Regions from separate parts of the Fictibacillus arsenicus genome, predicted to be linked through region 2. Evidence: a T-box and tRNA genes for the amino acid it is inferred to sense, from the RefSeq annotation. Region 2 holds a T-box; the other holds one or more tRNA genes.
The links. A T-box is a leader RNA that pairs with one kind of tRNA and senses whether it is charged. The one in region 2 lies ahead of argS (arginine--tRNA ligase), so its partner is inferred to be a tRNA-Arg.

Region 1 (3,397 bases), 1.9 Mb from region 2:
TTGCGGTCGTACTCCCCAGGCGGAGTGCTTAATGTGTTAACTTCAGCACTGAGGGTGGAACCCCCCAACACCTAGCACTCATCGTTTACGGCGTGGACTACCAGGGTATCTAATCCTGTTTGCTCCCCACGCTTTCGCGCCTCAGCGTCAGTTACAGGCCAAAAAGCCGCCTTCGCCACTGGTGTTCCTCCACATCTCTACGCATTTCACCGCTACACGTGGAATTCCACTTTTCTCTCCTGCACTCAAGTCTCCCAGTTTCCAATGACCCTCCACGGTTGAGCCGTGGGCTTTCACATCAGACTTAAGAGACCGCCTGCGCGCGCTTTACGCCCAATAATTCCGGATAACGCTTGCCACCTACGTATTACCGCGGCTGCTGGCACGTAGTTAGCCGTGGCTTTCTGGTTAGGTACCGTCAAGGTACGAGCAGTTACTCTCGTACTTGTTCTTCTCTAACAACAGAGCTTTACGACCCGAAGGCCTTCATCGCTCACGCGGCGTTGCTCGGTCAGGCTTTCGCCCATTGCCGAAGATTCCCTACTGCTGCCTCCCGTAGGAGTCTGGGCCGTGTCTCAGTCCCAGTGTGGCCGATCACCCTCTCAGGTCGGCTACGCATCGTCGCCTTGGTGAGCCGTTACCTCACCAACTAGCTAATGCGCCGCGGGCTCATCTGTAAGTGTCAGCCGAAACCGACTTTCAAAAAAGAAACATGCGTTTCTTCTTATTATCCGGTATTAGCCCCGGTTTCCCGGAGTTATCCCCGTCTTACAGGCAGATTACCCACGTGTTACTCACCCGTCCGCCGCTAAATCAGAGGAGCAAGCTCCTCTTCATTCGCTCGACTTGCATGTATTAGGCACGCCGCCAGCGTTCATCCTGAGCCAGGATCAAACTCTCCATAAAAGTGTTTGACTTGCTCTAATTTGTTACTGACGGAATTAATTCTTAATTCCTTACCTTTGCTTTTGTTCAGTTTTCAAAGAACTTGTTTTGGCTTGTCTTCTTTCGAGACAGCTTTATTATCTTACCGAATCGAAGTTATAAAGTCAAGCGCTTTTTAAAATCTTTTTTAAGATAATATGGTGGGCCTAAATGGACTCGAACCATCGACCTCACGCTTATCAGGCGTGCGCTCTAACCAGCTGAGCTATAGGCCCGTGAAAATTAATGGAGCGGGTGATGAGAATCGAACTCACGACCAGAGCTTGGAAGGCTCTTGTTTTACCATTAAACTACACCCGCAAAAGAATGGTCGGGAAGACAGGATTTGAACCTGCGACCCCCTGGTCCCAAACCAGGTGCTCTACCAAGCTGAGCCACTTCCCGCAAAAAATATGGCGCGCCCTGAGAGATTCGAACTCCCGACCTTTTGATTCGTAGTCAAACACTCTATCCAGCTGAGCTAAGGGCGCATATCCATTGCATATTCAAATGCATTATATGTTATTGTGAAAAGTTGGTGCGGTCGAGAGGACTCGAACCTCCACGGGGTTGCCCCCACTAGCCCCTCAAGCTAGCGCGTCTGCCATTCCGCCACGACCGCGCGGCAAGATGCCAGCGCATGAACACTGCAACTTATAAGTTCAAAAGAATTAATATGGTGCGGGTGAAGGGACTCGAACCCCCACGTCAAAGACACTAGATCCTAAGTCTAGCGCGTCTGCCAATTCCGCCACACCCGCATATTAATTTGAAAATGGTGAGCCATGAAGGACTCGAACCTTCGACCCTCTGATTAAAAGTCAGATGCTCTACCGACTGAGCTAATGGCTCATGCTTAATGTGTCCGTCAGATCCTGTCTCTTCCTCTAAAAGCGAAGTAACTAAGTTTATCCGTCGAGACAACCGTAGTCAATCACGATGTATCGCTTGTGACTGAGCTAATGGCTCAAGATGTTTTAAGCATTAAATACTTAAACACTTATCTTAAAAACAAAAAATGGCTGGGCTAGCTGGATTCGAACCAGCGCATGACGGAGTCAAAGTCCGTTGCCTTACCGCTTGGCTATAGCCCAACACCTTAGAATAAAAATGGCGGACCCGACCGGGGTCGAACCGGCGATCTCCTGCGTGACAGGCAGGCATGTTAACCACTACACCACGAGTCCATTCATCTAGGTATTTCGTATTTTTTCAGAAAATATATGGTGACCCGTACGGGATTCGAACCCGTGTTACCGCCGTGAAAGGGCGGTGTCTTAACCGCTTGACCAACGGGCCACATGGCAGAGAAGAAGGGATTCGAACCCTCGCACCGCGTTAGCGATCTACTCCCTTAGCAGGGGAGCCCCTTGAGCCACTTGGGTACTTCTCTGTATGGCTCCACAGGTAGGACTCGAACCTACGACCGATCGGTTAACAGCCGATAGCTCTACCACTGAGCTACTGTGGAATGTCTTTTAAGGACAATTAATATCATAATTGTTACAGCTTAAAATGTCAACCCGTTTTAGAAGGTTTTTTCTAAGCTTTCGTTACTGCAGACACCCATTATAAAAGGCTTTGTAAAGGGCTTGTCTAACAGCGACTTAATTAAATTACCACATTCCTATAATCGAAGTCAACACCCTATTTTAAAGAAATCTGTTTTAATTTCCCCCTGCACTTTCCGCACACATATCTCTTCGTATCAATTTTCCTTTTTCTTTTATAAGACTGCATACAGTCTGTGCAAAGATAGTGATATTTATAACTCTCTGTTCTCCTTTTTTCAGGGATAGATTGACAATAACGGGATCCTCCAACTTTATTCAGCCAAAACTTAAAATCGTAATCACCATGTTTATAGCCTTTCCCTTCAATATGCATGTGATAATGCACCAGCTCATGCTTTATAACTCCAATCAGCTCATCCATTCCAAATGCATCATAAAGATGAGGATTCATTTCGATGTCATGGGACCTTAATAAGTACCGTCCGCCGGTTGTCCGTAATCTTTTGTTGAATCTGGCGTTATGACGAAACTTTTTATTGAAAAATTGTATGGAGATTTCTTCTGTTAGTTTTTGCAGTTCTTCATCTGTCATGGTCATGCCCCTTACTATTTCAAGTTCACATTAACAAGCATCTAAACATAGACTAATACACAAACAACGGATTGGGAAGTTCAAGGAGGTTCTCTATATGCCAACATGGTTTAAAAGACAGCTCCGCCGCGCTTACTATCAAAAAGATCGTTACCAAATCCGCTTACTGAATCAATGCTGGTTCTTTTATAACAGAAAGCACTCCTCCAGTGAAGAATGATCCCGCTGGAGAAGCGCTTTTTCTTTTGGCTATCCTTTTTTAGGACCAATCATCGTTAAGGCGATGCGCTGTTTTCCTACATCTATAGAATCGACCCAAACGGTTACAACTTGTCCCACACTTACAACATCCATCGGATTCTTTACG
Region 2 (3,397 bases):
CAATAAGAAAACCTGATAAAATCAGTGCAAAACCAAGAGCTGTAAAAATTCCAATATAACCGTACTGTGCAGCATCTTTATATCGTGATGCTCCGACTTCAAATCCGACTGCTATCGTTAGAGCAAAGGAAATACTCAATGGGAGCATATAAAGAAAAGAAGCAAAATTTAAAGCAGCCTGATGAGCAGCAATTGTTACCGTATTAAAGTCACTCATCAATAAAGTAACTGCAGCAAAAATACTAACTTCAAAAAAGATTGCCAGCCCAATTGGTATTCCGATTTTCAATTGTTCCTTCCATGCAGAAAGGGAAGGCTTATAGAAATTCTTGAATAGATGATAACTTCTAAATTCGTTCAATCTCATCACAATGACAATAGTTATAATAGCTGTAATCCAATATGTTATAGAAGAAGCAACTCCGGCGCCGATTCCTCCTAGTTCAGGAAATCCAGCTTTACCAAAGACAAACAAATAATTGAAAAAGGCATTTACAGGCAATGCCAGCAGTGTAACAAACATTGAAATTCTAGTTTGGCCCAATGCATCTATAAAGGACCTTAATGCACCGTATAAAAATAAAGGCAGTATTCCAAAAGACAATGCGATTAAATATCCTCTAGCTACACGTTCGACCTCAACTTCTAATGACATTGCATTCAAAATCGGATCCAATATAAAGGACCCAAGAACAATAACAATCATTGAAATCACAACGGAAAGGTAAACTGCCTGCATGACAGCTTTAGGAACATTCTTAGTGTCTTTTGCACCTGTCAGCTGAGATACAATGGGAGTCAAAGCCATTAAGATCCCGTTTAAACCTGTAAAAACCGGTACCCAAAGACTTGTACCTATGGCAACACCTGCAAGCTGTTTCGCTCCCGCATGTCCGCTCATAACTGTGTCAAAAAAGTTCATCGCATATAGCCCAAGCTGCGTAATCAGTACAGGGACTACCAAGATGAAAAATTGCTTATATTTTTCTTTTAATGTGTGTGTTTGGAACATTTGCATACTTCCTTTGTTGTTTTAACTGACAAACAGAGCTAATGCATTATATCATATAATTATAAACACATACGTAAAGGAGCAGCTATGAGCGTTCAATTTTTATTTGAAGTTGAATCGGTTCAGCCAGGTGAGCAATCGGATGAAAAACTAGTTTTAGTATCTACAGATCTTTTATATAAAAGCAGCGGAGAAACGATCTTTAACGGAATCATACCTGTTAGAGTTAATGAACATGGGGTTTTCGTTTCTATACAAGCCATTTCTTCTGCATTTACATCCAAGTACTTACGAACTGAAACATTGTTCAGGCTGAAACGATACATTAAGAGGATGAGAGATTACTTAGATTTAGATTAAATGGAATATGTTGACTTTTTAGATTTACCCTCATATAATATGAAAAACTAAAGAACAGAACATTTATGAAAAAGAGAGTACTCTGTTTAGTTTGTTATAGAGAGCCGGGAGCGGTGGAAGCCTGGCACAACTGTCAGAAGAAGCGCACTTTGGAAATGTTTGCTTGAAAATTCCGTAGGGCAAACCGGGACATCCCGTTAACAGATCAAGCGGCCTTTTAAAGGCAACAAGAGTGGTACCGCGGTATAATCCGTCTCTTCTATTATTAGAAGAGGCGGTTTTTTATTTTGGGAGGGAAAAATATGAATGAAAAAAGAGAGTTTGCAGCTTATCTTCAACGCCATATTGGTGAAGGTCTCACTTTTGAACAAATCGTATCTTTAATCGAAAAACCGAAACAGCTGCATCAAGGCGATTTAGCATTTCCTTGTTTTCAGTTAGCAAAAATCTATAAATCTTCACCTGCTGAGATCGCTAGTAGATTATCTGCAGGCAGCCTCCCCAGTCTCTTTAGTAAGATTGAAACTGTTGGTGGTTATGTGAATGTGTTCTTGGATAAAAAATCGGCGGCAGCTAACCTGATAACTAACATATTAAAAGAACAAGAGAATTATGGCCGTCATTTGATCGGAAAAGACAAAACAATTGTGTTTGACTTGTCATCTCCAAATATTGCGAAACCTTTTTCAATGGGACACCTACGTTCAACAGTAATCGGATCCTCTTTAGCCTCTATCAGTGAAAAATGCGGTTATAAAACGGTGAAAATCAATTATATCGGAGACTGGGGTACTCAGTTTGGAAAATTAATCTCAGCTTATTTACGATGGGGAACAGAAGAAAAAGTGAAAGCCAATCCAATTCAAGAACTGACAAAACTTTATGTTCGCTTTCATGAAGAAGCAGATAATGATCCTGCATTAAACGATGAGGGAAGAAAATGGTTCAAACAGCTCGAAGATGGAGATCCACAGGCAACACAATTGTGGGTGTGGTTTAAAGATGTATCATTAAATGCATTTCAGAAGATTTATGAACTCCTTGGTGTCGAATTCGATTCGTATAACGGAGAGGCATTTTTCAACGATAAAATGGATGCTACCGTAAAAGAGCTGATGGAGAAAAAACTTCTCGAACTTTCCGACGGCGCTCAAATCGTAAATGTTGGTGAAGACATACCCCCGTGTCTGATAAAAAAAACAGATGGAGCGACACTTTATGCTACACGTGACCTGACTGCAGCAATCTATAGAAAGAACACTTACGATTTTGATCAAGCTTTTTATGTTGTAGGGCATGAACAATCTCTGCATTTTGAACAAATTAAACGAGTACTTAGTAAAATGGGATATGAATGGGCAAAAAATATGCATCATGTTCCATTCGGGCTTATTTTGCAGGACGGGAAGAAGATGAGTACACGAAAAGGAAGAACTGTTTTGCTTGAGAACGTTCTTTTAGATGCCATTCAGCTTGCTGAAAATAATATCCGAGAAAAAAATCCAGCATTACTTGAGGTGGATGAAGTCGCTCGTCAAGTTGGAGTAGGAGCAGTGATCTTTCACGACTTAAAAAATGAAAAAGGCAATGATGTTGAATTTTCTCTTGAACAGATGCTTAAGTTTGAAGGAGATACAGGACCTTACGTACAATATACAGCAGCCAGAATTCAAACGTTATTAAATAAAGGAAATTTTAATCGTCAGATGCCAGATGAATTTTCAATTGCCGAAGAGAGCTGGGAGCTTATTTCTGTTTTAAATGAGTTTCCGTTAATCGTACAAAATGCATTTTTCCGAAAAGAACCTTCTATAATATCAAAATATGTTTTAAAGTTATCGCACAAGTTCAACCATTATTATGGAAGTGTCAAAATTCTTAATAGCGATGAAACGGCAGAAAGACTTGCATTATGCGCCAGCATACAAATCGTTTTAAAAGAGGGCTTAAGATTATTAGGAATTCAGACACCTAAACAAATGTAACGGTTGAGTAACATTGAATTTTTTTTACAATATTATATAG

Region 1: it has a tRNA-Arg gene. The T-box ahead of argS (arginine--tRNA ligase) is inferred to sense a tRNA for this amino acid. The anticodon was not compared.

What each region holds. Positions count from the first base shown of each region.
Region 1 covers NZ_CP016761.1:209,562-212,958, reverse strand. Annotated here, with positions in the region: rRNA gene ABE41_RS01290 (16S ribosomal RNA) at 1-906, opposite strand, end outside; tRNA gene ABE41_RS01285 (tRNA-Ile) at 1,084-1,160, opposite strand; tRNA gene ABE41_RS01280 (tRNA-Gly) at 1,172-1,245, opposite strand; tRNA gene ABE41_RS01275 (tRNA-Pro) at 1,253-1,329, opposite strand; tRNA gene ABE41_RS01270 (tRNA-Arg) at 1,339-1,415, opposite strand; tRNA gene ABE41_RS01265 (tRNA-Leu) at 1,461-1,546, opposite strand; tRNA gene ABE41_RS01260 (tRNA-Leu) at 1,602-1,685, opposite strand; tRNA gene ABE41_RS01255 (tRNA-Lys) at 1,701-1,776, opposite strand; tRNA gene ABE41_RS01250 (tRNA-Gln) at 1,944-2,018, opposite strand; tRNA gene ABE41_RS01245 (tRNA-Asp) at 2,036-2,111, opposite strand; tRNA gene ABE41_RS01240 (tRNA-Glu) at 2,149-2,223, opposite strand; tRNA gene ABE41_RS01235 (tRNA-Ser) at 2,227-2,317, opposite strand; tRNA gene ABE41_RS01230 (tRNA-Asn) at 2,321-2,395, opposite strand; gene ABE41_RS01225 (SprT family protein) at 2,572-3,030, opposite strand; gene cmpA (cortex morphogenetic protein CmpA) at 3,128-3,250, shown strand; gene ABE41_RS01220 (Tex family protein) at 3,280-3,397, opposite strand, start outside.
Region 2 covers NZ_CP016761.1:2,103,777-2,107,173, forward strand. Annotated here, with positions in the region: gene ABE41_RS10935 (MATE family efflux transporter) at 1-1,012, opposite strand, end outside; gene ABE41_RS10940 (hypothetical protein) at 1,100-1,372, shown strand; T-box leader at 1,429-1,633, shown strand; gene argS (arginine--tRNA ligase) at 1,675-3,357, shown strand.